Regions from separate parts of the Ensifer sp. Root954 genome, predicted to be linked through region 1. Evidence: riboswitches for the same ligand, from Rfam matches in the RefSeq annotation. Region 1 holds a riboswitch; each other region holds the start of a gene.
What was found. A riboswitch is a leader RNA that binds a small molecule or an ion and turns the genes downstream of it on or off. The one in region 1 is predicted to bind cobalamin.

Region 1 (5,217 bases):
TTCTTCCAGGCATGGATCTGAGCACGGTTGATGTCGCGGGTCGTTGCCGTGTCGCGAAAGAACAGGGTCAGCGACAGGCCCTGGTCGACGTGCTGGGTGGCGGCCGCATAGGTGTCGATGATCTTCTCCGGCCCGATCTCGTAGGCGTCCTGGTAATATTCGAGATTGTCGTTGGTCATGAAGGCGGCCGGATAGTAGACGCGGCCGATCTTGCCTTCCTTGCGGATCTCGATCTTCGAGACGATCGGGTGGATCGAGGAGGTCGAGTGATTGATGTAGGAGATCGAACCGGTCGGCGGCACGGCCTGGAGGTTCTGGTTGTAAAGGCCGCCTTCCATCACTGCCCGTTTCAGCTCCAGCCAGTCCTCCTGAGTCGGGATCGAGATGCCGGCTTCCTCGAACAGGCCCTTCACCTTTTCGGTCGCCGGCAGCCATTCGGCTTCGGTGTATTTGTCGAAGTACTCGCCCGACGCATACTTCGAGTTTTCGAAGCCCTTGAAGCTCACGCCCCTCTCGACCGCTAGCCGATTGGATGCCCGGATGGCATGAAAGGTTACCGTGTAGAAATAGATGTTGGTGAAATCGATGCCTTCCTCCGAGCCGTAGTAGATGCGCTCGCGGGCGAGATAGCCGTGCAGGTTCATCTGCCCGAGGCCGATCGCGTGGCTGTCGTCGTTGCCCTTTTCGATCGAGGGCACGGACGAGATGTGGCTCATTTCGGAGACGGCGGTGAGGGCGCGGATCGAGGTCTCGATCGTCTGGCCGAAATCCGGGCTGTCCATGGCAGCCGCAATGTTCAGCGAACCGAGATTGCAGGAGATGTCCTTGCCCATGTGCTTGTAGGAGAGGTCGTCGTTGAACTCGCTCGCCTCGCTCACCTGCAGGATTTCCGAGCAGAGATTGCTCATGGTGATGCGCCCGGCGATCGGGTTTGCCCGGTTCACCGTGTCCTCGAACATGATGTAGGGATAACCGCTTTCGAACTGGATCTCGGCGATGATCTGGAAGAAGTCGCGCGCCTTGATCTTGCGCTTGCGGATGCGGGCATCCTCGACCATCTCGCGGTACTTCTCGGTCACCGAAATCTCGGTGAGGGGCACGCCATAAACCTGCTCCACGTCATAGGGTGAGAACAGATACATGTCCTCGTTGTTGCGGGCGAGCTCGAAGGTGATGTCGGGGATGACGACGCCGAGCGACAGCGTCTTGATGCGGATCTTCTCGTCGGCGTTTTCGCGCTTGGTATCGAGGAAGCGCATGATGTCGGGGTGGTGGGCGTGCAGGTAGACAGCACCGGCTCCCTGGCGCGCGCCGAGTTGGTTGGCGTAAGAGAAACTGTCTTCGAGCAGCTTCATGACCGGGATAACGCCGGATGACTGGTTCTCGATCTGCTTGATCGGCGCGCCCATCTCGCGGATGTTGGTGAGCGACAGCGCCACGCCGCCACCGCGCTTGGAAAGCTGCAGCGCCGAATTGATGGCGCGGCCGATACTCTCCATGTTGTCCTCGATCCGGAGCAGAAAGCAGGAGACGAGCTCGCCGCGGCTCTTCTTGCCGGCGTTGAGGAAAGTCGGCGTTGCCGGCTGGAAGCGGCCGGAGATGATCTCGTCGACGAGATCGCGGGCAAGCCCCTCGTTGCCGCGCGCCAAGGCCATCGCCACCATGCAGACACGGTCTTCGTAGCGTTCCAGGTAGCGCTTTCCGTCGAAGGTCTTCAGCGTATAGGACGTGTAGTATTTGAACGCCCCGAGGAAGGTCGGAAAGCGGAACTTCTTTGAATAGGCATGATCGTAGAGATCGCGCACGAAGTTGAAGGAATACTGGTCCAGCACTTCCTGCTCGTAATAGCCCTCGGTCACCAGATAATCGAGTTTTTCCCGGAGGTTATGGAAGAACACCGTGTTCTGGTTGACGTGCTGGAGGAAGTACTGTTTCGCCGCCTGCCGGTCCTTGTCGAGCTGGATCCGTCCCTCTTCGTCATAGAGGTTCAGCATTGCGTTCAGCGCATGATAGTCGAGCGCTGCTTCCGTCGCCTTCAAGGGGCGTTCGAGTGTCGTGACGTCCAAAATCGTTCCATCCCGTTTTTGACATTGGCGACGTCCTCGTCGGTCCCGAGCAGCTCGAACCGGTAGAGATAGGGTACCCGGCACTTGGCCGAGATCACGTCGCCGGCGATCCCGTAGGTCGCGCCGAAATTGCTGTTGCCCGCTGCGATCACGCCGCGGATGTGAGAGCGGTTGCCCGCGTCGTTCAAGAAGCGGATGACCTGCTTCGGCACCGCCCCGCGGCCATCGTCGCCGCAATAGGTCGGCACGATCAGCACATAGGGCTCTGCGACCGTAAGTGCGTCCATACCTTCCCTGAGCGGTATGCGGGCGGCGCGAAGGCCGAGCTTTTCGACGAAGCGATGGGTGTTTTCCGAGCGACTGGAAAAATAGACGATCAGGCCCATCGCCCGCGTCCTTCAGGAAAGCGCGCTGATCATGTCCGGGCGGAAACCCGCCCAATGCCGCTCGCCGGCGACGACGACCGGGACCTGCCGATAGCCAAGACCCTGCACCAGCGCGAATGCATCGGAATCCTCGGAGATATCGACGATGCGATAATCGATGCCTTGGCGGTCGAGCGCACGGGTTGTGGCGGTGCATTGGACGCAGGCTGGTTTGCTGTAGACGGTGATCGACATGGGTTCCTCGTGAGGGTCTGGCAAATGGGCGCAAAAAGTCGTCGGATCGCGCGAACGCGAACCGTGGTGTTGGCGATTGGACACGAAACATCGCTCCCCGGTCGACTCGACCGGAGTTGACGTCGTCAAGCTGGCCCAAGGTCGGTTACGCAACCGGGCCGGCTCGTTTTGGTCGGGCGCTCAGGAATTCCGCGGATGCGGGTTTTCAAGGCGCGGCCTTTCAATCAGGCGCGCAACAACGCGCACCCGTCCGCAGAAGGTGGATCTGAACTGGAAGAAACTGGCATGACTTCACCCCGAAGCTTTCGACAGGCTGCCGGGGAGACGTCGAGACGATCGGGCAGGCTCATCCTGCCACGCACTCAACCCCTCCGGACACCCCGCCCGTGGACGTTTGGTGATCGAGGCAGGTCTCCTGGCTTACGGGTCAAAGCTTCCATCCCGACCTTCCCGAGGCCTCATGCCTCAGTGGTCCAAATCCGGACAGTCGCTCGCCGTCTACAGTTGCGGGGGCAGCTACGGCATAGCCTCAGCGGAAACCCGCCGGCGCACCGTATTCCCGTCTTAGCTCCCAATCCTTGCGAATCGGAAGAACCTCGAACACTAGATATGGTAGTTCATCGCAAATCTGCGTCAATAGGTTCCGTATGTGGACGGCGGGGGTAGGAGGGTGGTTTCTTTTGCAGTGTGGATAACGGGGAGTAAACAGCCGGTTGGCACCAAGGTTGTGGATAGGGCGCCCCTGGTGCGGACGCCCCATTCCATCAAGCAGCGAAAGCGGCCACGGGCCGGTTGTCCCCGTCGACGGCGACCATAGCGAAAGTTCCGGTAACAGTCCGCTGTCGCAGACCGGTGAGGAGCTCTTCCGACCAGAGTTCGACCTCGACGGTGGCTGAACTGCGACCCGTCCGCACAATGCGGGCGATGGGTTCGATGATCGAACCGATCATGATCCGGTGCTTGAAGTCCATACCGGTGCAGGAGGCAAGGACGGTCGCCCGGCGGCTCCGGCGCGTCGCGACGACGAATGCGGCCTTCGTCATATGCACGAGGGCGTTGCCACCGAATATGGCGCCAAAGCTGTTGGCCTGGCCGGGAAAGACGATGTCGACCATGCGTAGGGTGCCCGCCTCTTCGGGCGTGTCCGTTGCCACATCGAGCTGCGGCAGCGTCCAATCCGTTTCATCGGCACGGGGCATCGCGACCATGGTGAAGGTGCCCCTGCTGCAAAGGGCGCGGCTGCCGGTGGCGATATCTTCCGCGATCATCTCGACCTCGACCACCATCGAGCGGCGCCCGACACGAACCGGACGGCCGCTGAAGCAGACGATCTGACCGATGCGCGCAGGCGCACGAAAATCGATGCGGTCGCAGGATGCGGTGACGAAGGGAACGCGCCCGTGACGGGTGGCGACGATGAAAGCGATCCGGTCCATCGACGCGAGGGCGGCGCCACCAAAGAGCGTGCCATGGTGATTGGTATCGCCTGGAAAAACGATGTCGATCAGGGTTTGTGGCGCCGGGGTTTCCCCCGGCGCCGTCGTGACTTCGTGCTGCCCCGTCATGCTTTGACGGCTTCGCGCGTATCGGCGGCAAAAGCCGCTCGAAGCGAGCGGGCGGCGGCGACCATGTTAACGAGCGCCGGCCGCGTCTCTTCCCAGCGCCTGGTCTTCAGTCCGCAATCGGGATTGACCCAGATCTGGTCCGGCGTGAGGCCCTCGGTCGCTTTTTCGATGAGATGCACCATTTCCTCGACGCCGGGCACGCGTGGTGAATGGATGTCGTAGACGCCCGGGCCGATCTCGTTCGGATAGGCCTCGTCGGTGAAGGCGCCGAGCAGTTCCATCTTCGATCGCGACGTCTCGATCGACATGACGTCGGCGTCCATCGCCGCGATTGCGGCCATGATGTCGTTGAACTCGGAGTAGCACATATGGGTGTGGATCTGGGTCGCATCGCCCACCCCGGCTGCACTGAGACGGAAGCACTCCACCGCCCAGTCGAGATAGGCCTTGCGATCGGCATTTCGCAGCGGCAGGCCTTCGCGCAGTGCTGGTTCGTCGATCTGGATGATGGCGATGCCGGCGGCCTCGAGATCCGAGACTTCATCGCGCAGTGCTAGTGCGATCTGCCGGCACACCACGGAACGTGGCAGGTCGTCACGAACGAAGGACCATAGCAGCATGGTGACCGGACCTGTCAGCATGCCCTTGACCGGGCGATCGGTCAGCGACTGCGCGAAGGTCGCCCACTCGACCGTCATCGGGTTTGGTCGCGAAACGTCGCCGAAGATAACAGGCGGACGCACGCAGCGCGATCCGTAGCTCTGCACCCAGCCGCTCTGGGTGAAGGCGTAGCCCGAGAGCTGCTCGCCAAAATATTGCACCATGTCGTTGCGCTCGAACTCGCCGTGAACGAGTACGTCGATGCCGACCTCTTCCTGCCAGCGCACCGCCAGTTCGGTCTCTCGGCGAAGATAGGCGGTGTAGTCGACATAGCTGAGTTCGCCCTTCGCATGCAGTGAACGGGCC
Region 2 (5,217 bases), on a different contig from region 1:
CTCGGGCATCAACTGCGGCAAGCGCCGCTGCCCCTACCGCGTGCCGGGAACGCTTGACGACATCGACGTGAATGTGGCGGCAATGTCGCCGCCGGCGCTGAAAGCGATCTGGGCACAGGGCGCCTTGCTGCCGGAAAAGCCACTGCCACTGATGCTCGTCGCCCAAGCCGAGCGGGGAACGGGCATGCAGGCGATCGCAAGGGCGACTGCGATGTTTAGCGAGCCGCTGCTCGTGAGCCGCGCCGACGCTACGAGCGGCGCCGGCAGCGGCGTCGACATGTTGGTGACCGGCTCGATCGATTTCGCCCGCCAGGAACGTGCCCTGCAGGTGGCGATCGCCGGCAATGATGCCGCCCAGGGCGCATGCTCCAAGACGGAGGCCGGCACCGACGCCCCGGCAAGCGTTTCAGCCAATCCGATCCCCTGCAACGCGCCCTAAAGCCTCTCGCTTGAAAAAGCATTCACGCGACAGGCACTAAGCGCTTGTTGTTATGCATGTCGTTGCCGCAAAACCGCTGCACACTTTTGCGCGACATCATTAAAGCCTTCAAGCTTCGATCTGGACGTCTCCGAGCGGTCGCGAGCAGCAGGCGAGGATGTAGCCCTCATCGATCTCGTCGTCGAGAATGCCGCCATTGTGGCTCATATCCACCTCGCCTGAGACCTTCATAACCCGGCAGGTGCCGCAGATGCCGCCTTCGCAGGCAGCGCCGATCCTGACGCCGTTGGCGCGCGCCGCCTGCAGGATCGTCTGGCCGGGCTTGGCCTCGATCTCCTTGCCGCTCATGGTGAAGGCGATCTTGGCGGCCTGGACCTCGCCCTCGTCACCGGCGCCGGCGCGCACGGCAATCTCTTCCGCCGCAGGTGCGGCGGCCGGCTGGAAGCTCTCCTCGTGGTAGCGGCCCATGTCGAAACCGGCCGATTTCAGCATCTCGCGCACGCCGCGCATGAACGGTTCGGGGCCGCAGCAGAAAACGGTGCGGTCCATGAAATCGGGCGCAAGCAGCGGCAGCTTGGCGCCATCAATGCGGCCGCGAAGCCCGTGCCAGCCGTGGCGTGCCTCATGTCCCTCGACGATGAAGCCGAGGTTCAGCCCGGACATCTGCGTCGCCAGAACCTCCAGCTCCGAACGGAACAGCAGGTCCTCCGGACGACGCGCGCAGGAGATGAAGGTCACATCCGTCTCCGGCACGCAGTCCGCCATCCAGCGCGTCATCGACATCATCGGCGTGATGCCGGAGCCGGCCGAGATAAACAGGTATTTGTCGCCGGGATGGCGGACGAAGCTGAAATCGCCGAGCGGGCCAAAGGCGCGGAGTTTCATTCCGGGCTTCAGGTGCTCGAACATCCAGCGGGTGCCGATGCTGTCTGACTGCGCCTTGACGGTGACGGCGATCGACAGCGGCCGCGAGGGCGTCGACGACAGGGTGTAGGTGCGCATCACTGGCTCGTCGGCGACGGGCAGTTCGAGGGTCACGAATTGCCCAGGCAGATAGCGAAACCAGGCGGGCTTTTCGGCCCGGAAGGTGAAGGTCATGACATCGGCGGTCTCGACGACCGCCGATGTGCATTCGAGCATCTGCTGCCGGTCGATCCAGACATGCAGCGCGTCGAAATGGTGAAACGAAGAGGCCATCTGCATGTCAGGCGACCCTTGAAAGCGGAGCCGCGTCGCCGGCAAGGCGCTGCTCCATGAACTTGCAGTACCACTCGACGAACTGCATCACGCCACCCTCGTGCTCGGGCGAATAGGGACCGGGCTCATAGGCCGGTGAGCGGATGCCGAAGGCATTTTCCTCGACGATCTGACGGTCCTGATCGTTGGTCTCGGTCCAGACATGCGTCAGTTCTTCTAGATTGTAGTCGACGCCTTCGACCGCATCCTTGTTGACGAGCCACTTCGTCGTCACCTGCGTCAGTTCGGGCCCGAGCGGCAGCACCCGGAAGGTGATGGCGTGGTCGGCGAGCACATGGTTCCAGGTGGTCGGATAGTGGAACATCAAGAGCGTGCCGATCTGGCTCTGGGAGACGTCGGCGGACAGGGCCCGCCTGACGGCGCGGGCGCCCGACATGGTGTAGCTTTCGGCATTGTCGACAAGCGGCATGCGGGCGGCGCGGAACTGACCGGTCGGCGACATCTTAAATTCGCTCGGCAGGCCCTCGGCCTCGCACTTCGCCCAATGTTCTGCGATCACAGGATCATCCTTGGCGCCCTGCACCCCGGTCGCCGTCGGCGCCTCAGGATAGGTGCGGCAGAGTTCCGGATGATTGGCGGCGCAATGGTAGCATTCGCGGTTGTTTTCCCAGACGAGCTTCCAGTTGCCCTTCTCGATGATGGTGCTTTCGAACGCGACCTTGGTTTCGCCGAGCCGATGCGGCGCGAGATAGGGCAAGGCCATGTCGCGGAACGCCGTGAAATCCATCGGCTTTTCCGACAGGTTGATGAAGATGTAGCCGCCGACCGTTTCGCAATGGATCGGCTTCAGACTGTGGGCGGCCTTGTCGAAATCCTCTCCCATCTGCCGGGCGAAGAGCAGCGAGCCGTCGAGTTCGTAGGTCCACTGGTGATAGGGACAGACAAGCTTTGCCGACGAGCCTTTCGCCTGCGTGCAGACGCGCGAGCCGCGGTGGCGGCAGGAATTGTGCAGCGCCCGGATGGCGCCCTGGCGGTCGCGGGTGATGACAACGGGGTAGTCGCCTACCTGGACGGTGAAGTAATTGCCGGCCCGCGGGATCTCGCAGTCATGGCCGATAAACAGCCAATCCTTGTACCAGATGTTTTCCAGATCCTGCCTGTAGTAGTCGGGATCGATGTAAAAGGCCCGGTCGAGGCTGTAGCCGTCCCGCCTGCCCTTCAGCTTTCGAAGCATATCGTTTCTGGTGTCCATGTCCTGTCCTCATGCGCCATGTTTCGGAGAGGCAGGACAGGAACCCGCACGGGCGCACGCCCATGCGTTTGAGGCTCCGATCCGGCTGCCCGCCGCAACCCGTTACGGTTATGTCCGTCAAGGCTGGTTTCCGGGCTCAGGAGCCGTCCTTTCGGACCTGCCCGGCGCCTTCCCGGACGAACCGTCCAGTGGCCTTTGCCGAGGCTTTCGCTCCACCACCGTTGCGGGGGCAGCGCCGGGATTTGACCGGCTTCCCAATTCTCCATCTTCCCTTCGAAGACGGCACCTTGAGTAAGGATATGTAATCGCGGAAGTCGCCTTGGCAGCTGCCCGATAGCGACATCCAATTCCAGAATGACGACACGGAAAAAACCGCCACAAAAGGCCACCGTCTTAGAATTTTTACATTGCAAACATATAGATAGATCACATCTTGGGCATTTGCCGACTTTTGCGGCGCGGTCGGCGCAGATGCGGGAGGGTTTCGCCCGTTTGCGACATCGCGTCAGATAGAGAACGCTAATGATGCAGCCAGGACGAAATCATTCATTAACCATGAGCCGCTAGCCTAGCCGGCGGACGAGAGAGGTCCTGCAGGCAGGCAGATGGCGCGCTGACGATCATGGCAAAGTTGAGATACTACGACGCGACAGCCGAGAAGCTGCCGACAATCCCGCCGAAGGTGGCGGTTCATACCGAATTCCTGCGCACGGGCCGGATCAACCGCAGGCAATGGTTGCCGAGCGAACGCCGGTATTTGAGCTATGAGGAAGTCGCAGACAGGACGGGCAAGAAGCTCAGCACCGCCGGCGACACGACCCATAAGCGGATCAACGGGTTCCACACCTCGATCCAGTTCCCGAAGATGATCTTCCACCGCACGCTCGTCGGCCGGCCGCATCTCGGCTACTGTCACGTGACGGCGGCGCGTACGCCGGTTACTCCCTCCAAGGACATCACCTGGTCCTTCTACTTCGCCAACTTCTTCTGCAACCTGGGCGACGAGACGCATTTTTTCGAGAGTATCCAGCCCGGCTATTCACGCATGTACTTCGCCGTCGCCATCGAACCGGGCGCCGAAGCCGGGCAAATGGTCATCAACCGCAACTTTCGTGACAACGGGCTGCTGTTTCGCACCGATGATCCCAAGGTCGCGCTGAAAAACGTACTGATGCTTGGCGCCAAGGATGACGCGTTGCGTCGCATCATTCGCAGCCTCTGAGCCGAACCGGTTCCTTCAAAGAAAATCGTTCTGTTTTTCCGGTGCGTCCGTTAAGGAAGCGTCGGAAAGGAAACGGCATGGCTGAGATCATCGACACGGATAGAGAACCGGACCGCGCGATCGCGCGCGCCTGCGCCGTTCTTGCCGAAGGCGAGCCGGTCGCCATTCCGACCGAGACCGTCTACGGCCTTGCCGCCGACGCTACCAATCCCGATGCGATCAGTCGCATCTACGAGATGAAGGGGCGCCCGCGCTTCAATCCGCTGATCTCGCATGTTTCCGACATGGCGATGGCCGAAGCCCATGTGCATTTCGATCCGATTTCGAGGCAGCTGGCCGAAGCCTTCTGGCCGGGCCCGCTGACGCTGATCCTTCGGCAGCGCGCCGACAGCACGGTTCATGCGCTGGCGTCCGCCGGCCTCGACACGCTCGGCATCCGCATGCCCGACGGTTTCTCGCGCCGGGTAATCGCCCACTTCGGGCGACCACTGGCCGCACCCAGCGCCAATACGTCGGGCAAGATCAGCCCGACCAGTGCGGTCCATGTGGAAGCCGATCTCGGCGAAAAACTGAAGCTGATCCTCGACGCCGGCCAGGCCCAAATCGGCCTTGAATCGACGATCATCAAGGTAGACGGCGACGAGATCCGGCTGCTTCGGCCGGGTGGCCTCGATGCCGCCGAGATCGAACGCCTGCTTGGCCGTCCGGTGACCCGGCCGGAGACGGCGGGAGCGACGATCGAGGCGCCGGGCATGCTCGCCTCGCACTACGCGCCCGGCGCTGCCGTCCGGCTCGATGCCGCCGAGGTGCATGCGGGCGAAGCCTTGATCCGTTTCGGCGGCAATCGGATCGCCGGCGAAGAGCAGGCGGCCGTCGTTCTCGATCTCAGCCCGACTGGCAATCTGCGCGAAGCCGCCGCCAATCTCTTCGACTATATGAAGCGGGCGGATGCCAGCGGCGCAGAGACCATCGCCTTCGGGCCGATCCCTTCGGACGGGTTGGGGGAAGCCATCATCGACCGGTTACAACGGGCGGCGGCACCACGAGGGTAAGATAGTGTGCGGCATCTTCTCCGCACCCACCCTCATCGAACGGCACCAATTGCGG
Region 3 (5,217 bases), on a different contig from region 1:
CGAAGATCGCTTCGGGATAGCAGGTTTCCGACAGCGCCAGGGCCTTGCCCGGCAGCCATTCGAGGTTGCCATGCTTGCCCATGTGCACGATCGCCTGCGCGCCGAACTGCTGGCGCAGGAAGGCGTAGAAGGCGAGATAGCCATGCGGCGGCACGAGGTCCGGCGAATGGTAGCTTTCCTTCGGATCGATGTTGTAGCCGCGCGCCGGTTGGATGCCGACGATCACCTCGCCGAAGCGGGCGAGCGGCAGCGCGAAGGCGCCATCGAGGAAGAAGGGATCGGCCTCCGGCACGCCCCAGCGACCGGCAACTTCATCCCTTATCTGTTTCGGAAGCGAATCGAAGAACGTCTTGTAATCGTTCAGCGAAATACGCTCGCGAATTTCGCGGTCATGGCTCGCCGCATTGGTCGGCCCGGCCATCAGATAGCGGATCAGCGCGTCGCCATCGGCGGGAACCTCACCGACCGCATAGCCTTCCCGCGCCATGGCGCTAAGCACCTCGACGGTACCGGCCGGCGTGTCGAGCCCGACACCGTTGCCGAGGCGACCGTCGCGGTTCGGATAGTTGGCCATGACGATGGCAATGCGGCGCTCGGCGGGCTCTGCCCGGCGCAGCTTCGCCCAGTTGACGGCAAGATCAGCGGCAAAGCGCACCCGGTCTTCGAGCGGCTCATGGCCGACGATATTGGCCTCCACCTTGGCATCATAGATCGACGCCGCCTTGAAGGAGACGGCGCGCGCAAGGATGCGGCCATCGACTTCGGGGAGTGCCACGTTCATGGCGAGGTCGCGCGCCATCAGCCCCTGCGGCGACGTTTCCCATTGCGCCCGCGACGAGCCGGAGAAAATCACCTGCAGCACCGGCGCACCGGTCGATTCCAGCACCGTCGGCTGACGGTCGGCACCGGGCGACGAGACCGCAAAGCCAGTGGCGTTCATCACCACGTCGGGTGCGGCCTCGGAAAAAATCGCCTGCAGCGTGCCGACGGAAACGGCATCCTTGAGGCTTGAGACGAACACCGGCAGTGCCCGCACACCTTCAGCCTCCAGCGCATCGATCAGCGCCTCCACCGGCCGTGTCTCGCCACTCTGCACGAGCGCGCGGTAAAAGCAGATCCCAACCGTCGGGGGTTCGAATCCCTCCCTCGCTACCATCCGTCCCTGAACAAGGGACTGCCATTCGCTGACGCCGATCACGCCAGCACCCGGCCACCAGATGCCGGCCTTCAACAGGGGCTTTGCCGGCTGCGGCTTCTCCGCACCTGTGACCAGTGCGGCCGCATAGTCGAGAAACAGCCCGGCATTGTCCGAGCCGCCTTCGGTGAAGTAAGCCCAAAGGCGCTGGCGGTCGTCGGCTGCGACGGTGGAGAAAGGCTCCAGCCCCGGATCCGGCTTGTCGTCACCCGGCAGAACCGCGATCTCGAAACGATGGGTGACGGCAGCCGCATGCAGGGCTTCCAGCAGATAACGGAAATAGCTGGCGCCACCGAGCGGCCGGACGACGATCAGCTTGGCGTGACGCGCCGTGCGCTCGACGTAAGTGTCGACCGACATCGGGTGCATCAGGCTCATCAGGCTGGCGATGCGCAGGCTCAAGCCTCCGTCGCGTCGGCCGTGAGCCGCGGCGATCGAGGAGAGCTCGGTGTCGGCGGCCGAGAGGAAAAGGATATCGGCCGGCGTTTGCCCAAGGTCGATCGCCTCGTTGCCGTCGGCGATCGTTCCTTTCTGGGCGAGAAGCAGATGCATTCGTCTTGTCCGGTGGGGCAATTCCGAACGAAAACGCTAAAAGCGTTTTCCATCCGGAACTGCATTATTTCAATGCGTTAGATCATTTCATTCAAGAATGATCTAGACGAGCGCGGTGATCGCAGCGCGCACCGCCGCCTCGTCCATGTCGTGCAGGCCGATGACGACGAGGCGCGTACCGCGCTTTTCGCCGGCGCCCCAGGCGCGGTCGTAATACTGGTCGATGCGGGCGCCGACCGCCTGGATCAGGAGGCGCATCGGCTTGCCGGGCACGTCTGCAAAACCCTTGAGGCGCAGAACGTCGTGCTCCGCGATCACGCCCTTCAGGCGATCGATGAACGCCGAGGGATCGGCGATCGAACCGAGCTCGACGACGAAGCTGTCGAACTCGTCGTGATCGTGCTCCTCACCTGCCTCGTGCTCCATCTCGTGATGCGACTTGCGGTTGGCGATATCGCTTTCCGTGCCGACACCGAGGCCAAGCAGGATGGCAGCGGCGACTTCGCCGTTCTTCGCCTCGATCATCGTCGGCTTGCGGCTGGTGCGCGAAGACACCTCGTCGCGTACGGCCTTGAGGCCGGAGGCATCGATCAGATCGGTCTTGTTGAGAACGATGAGATCGGCGGCCGTCAGTTGGTCCTCGAACAGCTCCTCGATCGGGCTTTCGTGATCGAGATTGTCGTCCTCGACGCGCAGCGCATCGACCTTGTCGTGGTCGTCGGCAAAGCGGCCAGCGGCAACGGCGGCGCTGTCGACCACCGTGACGACGCCATCGACGGTCACTTCGCTGCGGATATCCGGCCAGTTGAAAGCGGCGATCAGCGGCTGCGGCAGGGCAAGGCCCGAGGTTTCGATGATGATGTGGTCAGGACGGTTTTCACGCTCGAGCAGCTTCGTCATGGTCGGGATGAAATCGTCAGCCACGGTGCAGCAGATGCAGCCATTGGTAAGCTCGATGATGTCGTCCTCGGTGCAGGCCTCGGCACCGCAGCCCTTCAAGACATCGCCGTCGACGCCGAGATCACCGAACTCGTTGATGATCAGCGCGATGCGCTTGCCGTCGGCGTTCTGCAGCAGGTTGCGGATCATCGTCGTCTTGCCGGCGCCGAGGAAGCCGGTGATGACGGTCGCCGGGATCTTGCCCTGGTTGGCTCTCGCAGTGGTCATGGATCAACCCTTCATTTTCAGCGGCAAACCGGCCGCGACAAAGTAAACTTCAGCGGATTTCTCCGCAACGATCTGGTGAAGCCGGCCGGCATGGTCGCGAAACTCGCGGGCCATGCGGTTCTCGGGCACGATGCCGAGGCCGACCTCATTGGAAACAAAGACGAGGCGCGCCCGCGCCTCAGGCAGATACGCAACAAGGGCGGCGAACTCCGCCGTCATGTCGCGCTCTTCCAGCATGAGATTGGTTACCCATAGCGTCAGGCAGTCGATCAGGACCACATGGCTGGGATCATCGATGCGTCTGAGGATGCCGACGAGATCGAGCGGCTCCTCATGCGTCGTCCAGCCCTCGCCGCGGCGCGTCCGGTGATGGTCGATGCGCTCGCGCATTTCGTCGTCCCAGGCGCGGCCCGTTGCGACATAATGCATGGTGAGGCCGGACGCTTCGACGAGCCTCTCGGAAAAGCTGGACTTGCCGGAACGGGCGCCGCCAAGGACCAGCACGGGCCCGGCGCTGAGACTGCTCATCGTGGCTGCCTCAACATTCCCAAAACAGCCGTCGGTGGCAAAAGCCATCGGACGCGCCACGGGCGCGTTCTTGAAAACATCTGCGAGCCAAAACAACCTCCGTGATGGCGTTGGAGACAAAAGTCCCCTCGGGCGGAATGCCCATGCCGGATGGCAGGTCTCCTGGCTCACGGCGTCACGGGCCGAACATCGCCTCGCCCTTAAACGGCAAGGTTCCGATGTCAGGGCCCGAGCGGCCCGCCTCACCTTCCCGGCGTCTTTCCGGTGCCACAGCGAACCTTTGCGCGTCGTCTCCGACGCATGGGCGCTGTGAGGGACATCGTGAAAGGCGGACGATTCGTAGAAGAAGAGGCGTCCAAACCCGGCTGATCACGATGCCACGCCAGTGGCTTTTCCGGCTTGATCCCCGACCTGCCCCGATTGCCCATGCAACCGGCCGACAGCCCGGCACCAAACCCGATGGCGAACCCTGACCGTTCTACAGTCGCGGGGTCGGCTGCGATAAGGATGCCCGATTTGGGTCCATCCGTCACATTCCCAATTATTCCCCCAGATCGCCACGACAAGGGGGAACCATCCAACACCTGATGATTAGGAAGCGGGCAGCCCAAAGTCAATCGACGCATGCGACGCCTCCCCGGCCGAGTTGCGCCACGCGACGATTTGTCGGGCGTCAGGCACGACGGCGGTGTGAAGGGAACCGATGTCGAAACCTAGTGCTATGGATAGCAAACTGCTGCTAACACGTGTGTCAAAAATGCCGAGGGCGAATCTCGCCAGAAAGGGAACCTTTCGAGTGGATACCGACCTGCGCCGCGTCGTCCTCATCGTCTCCCTGTTGAACCTCGGCTATTTCGGGGTCGAACTCCTTGTCGCGCTTTCGATCGGCTCGGTGTCCCTCATGGCCGACAGCGTCGACTTCCTCGAAGACGCCTCCGTCAACATGCTGATTTTCTTTGCTCTGGCCTGGACGGCGCGGACCCGCGCGCGGGTCGGCATGGCGATGGCGTTCATTCTACTGGTACCGGCGCTGGCCTTCCTTTGGACGGCCTGGGCGAAGTTCATGGATCCGGTCCCGCCAGAGCCCTTTGCCCTGTCCCTGACCGGACTTGGGGCGCTGGTGGTCAACCTCTTCTGCGCCTATCTGCTCGTCGCCTACCGTCACACGAGCGGCAGCCTCACGCGGGCAGCATTTCTCTCGGCCCGCAACGATGCCTTCGCCAATGTGGCCATCATCGCCGCGGGTCTGGCGACAGCCTATCTGTGGCAGTCGGCCTGGCCGGACCTGATCGTCGGCCTGGGGATTGCCCTGATGAACATGGATGCCGCGCGGGAAGTCTGGGAAGCCGCAAGCGAGGAGCACGATGTCGCAGCGTAGTTCCGCCGGATAAGCTCGTTCCTCCTGTTGGGCCCGACGTACCGGACCTGCTGACTGACCGTTGCCGCGCCGCTAGCGGCTGAGCAACTCGTCCAACCAGCGACGATCGAGCACAGCCTCCAGCTCGTTCGCGACATCGTCGAGCGCCGCATCGACCGATTGGCGGTAGTTGTTGGCGCCGCCTTCGATGCCGAAACTCTTGAGCAGCGCGCCACGATAGGCGTCGCTGGTGAAGAGCCCATGCAGGTAGGTGCCCATCACGCGGCCATCGGCCGAAAGCGCGCCGTCGGCGCGATTGTCGATGCGCACCGATGGCCGGCCACAGTCTGCACCTTGCGTCTTGCCAAGATGGATTTCGTAGCCTTCGAGCGCCACATCATGCTCCAGAGACCAGGCG
Region 4 (5,217 bases), on a different contig from region 1:
CGGCAGCATTTCGACCCGAGAGATGCGGTTGACCGGCCGCGAGACCGAGGTCCTGACCTGGGCCGCCGCCGGCAAGAGCTATTGGGAAATCGCCACGATCCTCGGCATTTCCGAGCGCACCGTGCGCTTCTTCATGACCAATGCGCGACGCAAGCTGAATGTCGTTTCCAACACTCAGGCTGTGGCACAGGCCGTACGACACGCTCTGATACCCTCCGTTTGACACCCGGCAATACGCCTCCACCGAAACCCCTCGAAATCTAGTGGCAAATATCGCGCATTTGAACTGTCGCTAGCGACAGTTACGCAACCGCCGCGAGCCTGACAGCATCGCCCCATCCCCAAACTCGGATGGAGAAAACGATGATCAGGATCCTGAACGGAAAGACCCGCGCACAACACCCGGCGGCCGTCGACGACATGTTCCGGTTGCGCAAGCGCGTCTTCCACGACTTCCTGAAATGGGACGTGCAGACCGAAGGCGACTGGGAAATCGACAACTACGACCAGGCAAACCCGCTCTACGTCCTGTCCTATGCGCCCGATACCGGCCGGCTGCGCGGCGCGCTTCGCCTCCTGCCGACACTCGGCCCAAACATGCTGGACGATACCTTCCCGATCCTGCTCGGCGATAATCCGGAAATCCGCAGCGCTTCGGTCTGGGAATCCAGCCGCTTCTGCATCGAGCCCGAGATCTCGCAGGACCGCGCCTCGAACCAGGTGACGGTCGCGGCCGCCGAACTGATGTGCGGCGTCGGCGAGCTGGGCCTTGCTTCCGGCATCAGCCACATCGTCACGGTGACGGATGTGTTCCTGGAGCGCATGTTCCGGCGCATGGGATGCCCGGGCGAGCGTATCGCCGAACCGCATCGCATCGGCTCCGTTTTCGCGGTTGCCGTCGCTTGGGAAGTAACGCCGGATCTGCTCACGCGGATGAAGGCGGTCGCTGCCATCGAAGGTACCGTGCTCGAACGTCCGATGTCGCTGGAAACCGCCCGCGCCGCCTAAGCGCGTCAGTCGATCTGCGCTGTTAACGCAAACCGTCGCTTGTCGTTGCACGATCACCGACAAGCTCTATGATGGAGGCGAAACAGGAATGCCGCTGGCAGCAACCCGCAGAAGGTCGGCGCCGACCTGGCAACAGGAAGAGACTTTCGCCCGTGTTCACGCGCATGAAACACGTCGCTGCGGCCCTTGTGCCTCTGGTTCTGATCGGTGCCGGTCCGTCACTGGCATCGACGGCCTGCGACCGACTGAACGCGCGGCTCGCGCAACTGCCTGACTACGTCGCCAGCAATGCCGATGCGCGCGACTACGCAAGCGCGATCTCGCGGCAGAATATCGAGCTGCGGCGGGCAAAGAACGACCGCCGCCGCGCGGGTTGCAGTGGCGGCAACGCCATTGGCTTCGACGGCGGCGACCCCGACACTTGCTACGGCCTCAACAGCCTGATCGCCGAGATGGAAGACAATCTGCGCATGCTGAAGTCCGAGCGCGAGCAGATCGTCGCCGGCGGCAGCGACGACAGCCGGCGCCGCATCCTCGCCGCGCTGGAGATCAACGGTTGCTATGGCGACCGCGAGGAGTTCGCAAGCGTGGAACCGGACGTGCCGGAAAGCCACCGCAACATCGTTGCCGACCTGCCGCCGGAAGACGCCTACGGCCCGATGCTCGGCCGAGGCGAAGACGGCTACGCGCCGCAGGAGCGCTACTATAGCGGCACGCTCAGAACCATGTGCGTGCGCACCTGCGACGGCGCCTTTTTCCCGGTTTCTTCAGATGCGACGCCGGCCGATTTCCCGCGCGACGAGCAGGCCTGTCGGGCGCGCTGCCCGGGGGCTGAGACCGAGCTCTATTTTCACGACCTCAACACGGAAGAGAGCGACAAGATGGTCTCGGCCGTGACCGGCCGTCCCTATACCGAAATGCCCAACGCCTTTGCCTATCGCACCCGCGCTGTCGGAAAACCCGGCCAGTGCGGCTGCCAGATACCCCAGACCGCCTCGACCACACCGAAGGCAAACGGAACGAAGATCGGTGACGACCAGTCGTCGATCATCGTCATCGAGACCAAGAAGCCGGAAGCGGCGAGCAATACCGCCAAGGCGCCGGCCGAAGAGCGGCCTTACGATCCGTCGAAGAACAAGGTTCGCGTCGTCGGCCCGACCTACCTGCCGCAGGAAGAAACCGCCATCGACCTCAAGCATCCGAAGGGACCGGCCTATCAGCCGGTCCAGAATTGATCGGACGAGGCCTTACGCCTTCTCCTTGCTGCGTCCCCATCCGTCTTCGAAAACCAGCTCGTCGAGCGGCAGGCGCTGGCGCCAGCCCTTCACGGCGAGTTCCGGCTGCTGATAGAGGCGATCGACATAGCCGAGGCAGAGCCAGGCAACGATCTCGATATGATCTGGGATGCCGAGAATCGCCTTGATCTCGGCCTCGTGGAAAATGCTCACCCAGCCGACGCCCACCCCTTCGGCCCGCGCCGCAAGCCAGAGGTTTTGCACGGCGCAGACGGTGGAATAGACGTCCATCTGCGGATTGTGGGTGCGCCCGAGTACGACGGCACCGCCGCGCGTGCGGTCGCAGGTGACACAGATGCTGAGCGGCGCCTTGCGGATGCCTTCCAGCTTCAGCGCACGGTACTTGGCCTGTTGTTCCGCCTCGAACATCAGCGCGGCCTCGTCATTGGCGCGGCGAAACGCATGCCAGACGCGCTCACGCGTTTCTTCCGCCCGCACCAGCACGAAGTTCCACGGCTGCATGAAGCCCACGGACGGGGCGCTGTGCGCAGCGGCCAGCAGGCGCAAGATCAGATCATCCGGCAATGGCGCGGGCAGGAATTCATCGCGCACGTCGCGACGTGTCTCGATGGCACGGTAGACGGCCTCCCGCTCTGGCAACGAAAAGGCGCCGGCAGCCGCAAGGCCGCCCTTCGGTTCAGTCAGCATCGTTCGATCCCCAACAATGCGAAAACCTCCCGCCGTCCACGCGGGGTTCGGTCTATCTCGCCAGGCCGGTCTTCTGACTTCGGTTCAACCGATCACCTCGCCTTCCCAGATCGCTTGAAGATCCAGTGGCAAAACCTTGAATCAATTCAAGGCTCTCTTAGACGCGATCGTCCCCGTCACAGCGTTGGGCACGTTCCGGAATGACACCGGATTCCCGATTCTCCCGCTTTCGCGGGCACCTGACGACGGCACTAAGTGCACAGCCGTTTGAGAAAGACAAGCGGCGCCAACCCGGCCGGGACATGGCACGCCACTTTCCGCCGGCTACTGTCGAGCTTAGTCGTTTACCTCCACCTCAAAGCGGAGCGACCGGATGTGGCGAACCGTCATAGGCGCCCCAGACCGACTGATCGAAGCAAATCACCGATCCGGTCATCAGCCCGGACTCGGCCGACGACAGATAGGCGCAGGCCCGCGCCACTTCGGCCGGATCGACGAGCCGACCGAAAGGCTGGCCGGCCGCCGCCTTTTCGAGCCAATCGGCCGCCGCGCCATGAAACTCGCGCTGGATGCGGTCTTCGCCTTCGGACGCCATCCAGCCGATATTCAGCCCGTTGACGCGAATGCGGTTGCGAAGAAGCGCATAAGCCGTGTTTTTGGTCAGCGTTTCGAGGGCGCCTTTCGACGAACAATAGACGGCAATGAACGGCTGGCCGGCCATCGCCGACATAGAGCCGATGTTGACGATCGTGCCCTCGGTCTTCTCCCGCCGCATGATCTTCACCGCCTCCTGCATCAGGAAGAACGGCGCGCGCACATTGATCGCGAACATGCGGTCGAAGAGTTCGGGCGTGGTGTCGAGGATCGTGCCACGGTCGGTGATAGCTGCGGCGTTGACCAGCGCATCGACCCGGCCGAATTCCGCGTCGCAAGCGGCGACCACCTTGCGGGCGTCCTCTACTTTTTCAAGATCGGCCTCGACATAGACAACTTTCGCACCGCTTGACTTGCCGATCTGCTCGGCCTTCGCCCGCCCCTTGGCGGCGTTGCGGCCGCAGATGACGATGCCTTCAGCGCCGCGCTCGGCGAAAAGGCCAGCAATCGTCGCGCCCAGTCCCTGCGTACCACCGGTGACGATGGCGATCTTGCCTTGCAATTGTCCACTCATCGAATTCCTCCCTCGGAAATGATCGTTTGAAACGGCTGCGGCTCCCGGCTAAAACACACCGGGAGCCTGTCAAATTGTAACTCGCTCGTCAGCTCAGCTTGCGCTTCGCCTGCGCCTCCAGCACCGAGAGAAACTCTTGTTCGCCCGTCCCCGCAGTGAGCGCCTCGCGCATCAACTGCGCCTGCGTCTTCGGCGCCAACCCGCCGAGTGGCGGATCCCGGTCGAGATTGGTGGGGAACGAATAGCCTTCGGCACAGGAGGAGATCGCGTTGGCCGCTTCCGCCTGCGTCAGCGTCCCGCCCGCCAGCAAGGCCCGCAAGGCCGGATAGAGCGTCGCGCTCATGGTCAGTCGGTCAACGGTTTCCATTGCGCGACCGAAGGCCGAAGACACCTGCAGCAGGTTGGCCACGCGGCGGATATCCCGGGAGCGGTTGGTGCCGGCGGCATGGAAGAGCGCCGGGTTGAAGAAGACAACGTCGCCCTTTTCGAGCGGAAGCTGCACGTGGTGTGCGTCGAAATAGGCGCGGAATTCCGGCCGGTTGAGCGCCAGATAGCCCGGCACATAGGTTTGGCTATAGGGCAAGAACAGCGTCGGTCCGCTTTCGAGCGGCATGTCGCAATGGGCAACCGCCCCCTGCAGCGTCAGCACCGGTGAAAGCCTGTGCACATGCGCCGGATACTGCTCGATCACGGCCGCAGTCTGGAAGCCGAGGTGATAATCGCGGTGCGCCGATTGCGCCGCACCGCCAGGATTGACGCGATTGACCTGCGCCGTCATCTGGTAGTTCGGCCCGAGCCAAGCCTCGCTGACGAGCGCTATGACGGCATTGCCGTAATAGGAGGCGAAATTCTCCGGCGCGTTCAGGCAGTGCTTTTCCAGCGAGTTCCAGATGCGGTCATTGGCGCCGGGTTTGGCGAAGTGATCGCCGCCGCCGCTGTTGCTGCGATGTTGCTCTTCGATGATGGCGCCAAAGACCCCGCTTGCGACGTCGATTGCTGTCGTATCGGCAAAGGCGCGCTTGAAAACCGCCACGCCAGGCCCGGTCGCCAGTACCTCGCAGATCTCCGCCAAAACAGAACGCCGCGCCTCGGCATCGC

Region 2: it holds a riboswitch for cobalamin, as region 1 does, so the genes downstream of both, ASE71_RS15175 (aromatic ring-hydroxylating oxygenase subunit alpha) here and nrdH (glutaredoxin-like protein NrdH) in region 1, are expected to answer to the same signal.
Region 3: it holds a riboswitch for cobalamin, as region 1 does, so the genes downstream of both, cobU (bifunctional adenosylcobinamide kinase/adenosylcobinamide-phosphate guanylyltransferase) here and nrdH (glutaredoxin-like protein NrdH) in region 1, are expected to answer to the same signal.
Region 4: it holds a riboswitch for cobalamin, as region 1 does, so the genes downstream of both, bluB (5,6-dimethylbenzimidazole synthase) here and nrdH (glutaredoxin-like protein NrdH) in region 1, are expected to answer to the same signal.

What each region holds. Positions count from the first base shown of each region.
Region 1 covers NZ_LMJM01000001.1:183,770-188,986, reverse strand. Annotated here, with positions in the region: gene nrdE (class 1b ribonucleoside-diphosphate reductase subunit alpha) at 1-2,066, opposite strand, end outside; gene nrdI (class Ib ribonucleoside-diphosphate reductase assembly flavoprotein NrdI) at 2,036-2,452, opposite strand; gene nrdH (glutaredoxin-like protein NrdH) at 2,465-2,686, opposite strand; cobalamin riboswitch at 3,074-3,300, opposite strand; gene ASE71_RS00730 (acyl-CoA thioesterase) at 3,451-4,251, opposite strand; gene metE (5-methyltetrahydropteroyltriglutamate--homocysteine S-methyltransferase) at 4,248-5,217, opposite strand, start outside.
Region 2 covers NZ_LMJM01000023.1:233,781-238,997, reverse strand. Annotated here, with positions in the region: partial or broken gene ASE71_RS15185 (glycoside hydrolase family 25 protein) at 1-325, shown strand, start outside; gene ASE71_RS15180 (hybrid-cluster NAD(P)-dependent oxidoreductase) at 548-1,642, opposite strand; gene ASE71_RS15175 (aromatic ring-hydroxylating oxygenase subunit alpha) at 1,644-2,888, opposite strand; cobalamin riboswitch at 2,992-3,193, opposite strand; gene ASE71_RS15170 (DUF6656 family protein) at 3,511-4,110, shown strand; gene ASE71_RS15165 (L-threonylcarbamoyladenylate synthase) at 4,188-5,162, shown strand.
Region 3 covers NZ_LMJM01000027.1:83,036-88,252, reverse strand. Annotated here, with positions in the region: gene cobN (cobaltochelatase subunit CobN) at 1-1,747, opposite strand, end outside; gene cobW (cobalamin biosynthesis protein CobW) at 1,850-2,914, opposite strand; gene cobU (bifunctional adenosylcobinamide kinase/adenosylcobinamide-phosphate guanylyltransferase) at 2,918-3,442, opposite strand; cobalamin riboswitch at 3,577-4,035, opposite strand; gene ASE71_RS22325 (cation transporter) at 4,239-4,820, shown strand; gene ASE71_RS22320 (cobyric acid synthase) at 4,893-5,217, opposite strand, start outside.
Region 4 covers NZ_LMJM01000027.1:245,864-251,080, reverse strand. Annotated here, with positions in the region: gene ASE71_RS23115 (helix-turn-helix transcriptional regulator) at 1-223, shown strand, start outside; gene ASE71_RS23110 (acyl-homoserine-lactone synthase) at 364-1,008, shown strand; gene ASE71_RS23105 (DUF2865 domain-containing protein) at 1,173-2,243, shown strand; gene bluB (5,6-dimethylbenzimidazole synthase) at 2,256-2,951, opposite strand; cobalamin riboswitch at 2,997-3,209, opposite strand; gene ASE71_RS23095 (SDR family oxidoreductase) at 3,307-4,119, opposite strand; gene ASE71_RS23090 (phytanoyl-CoA dioxygenase family protein) at 4,208-5,217, opposite strand, start outside.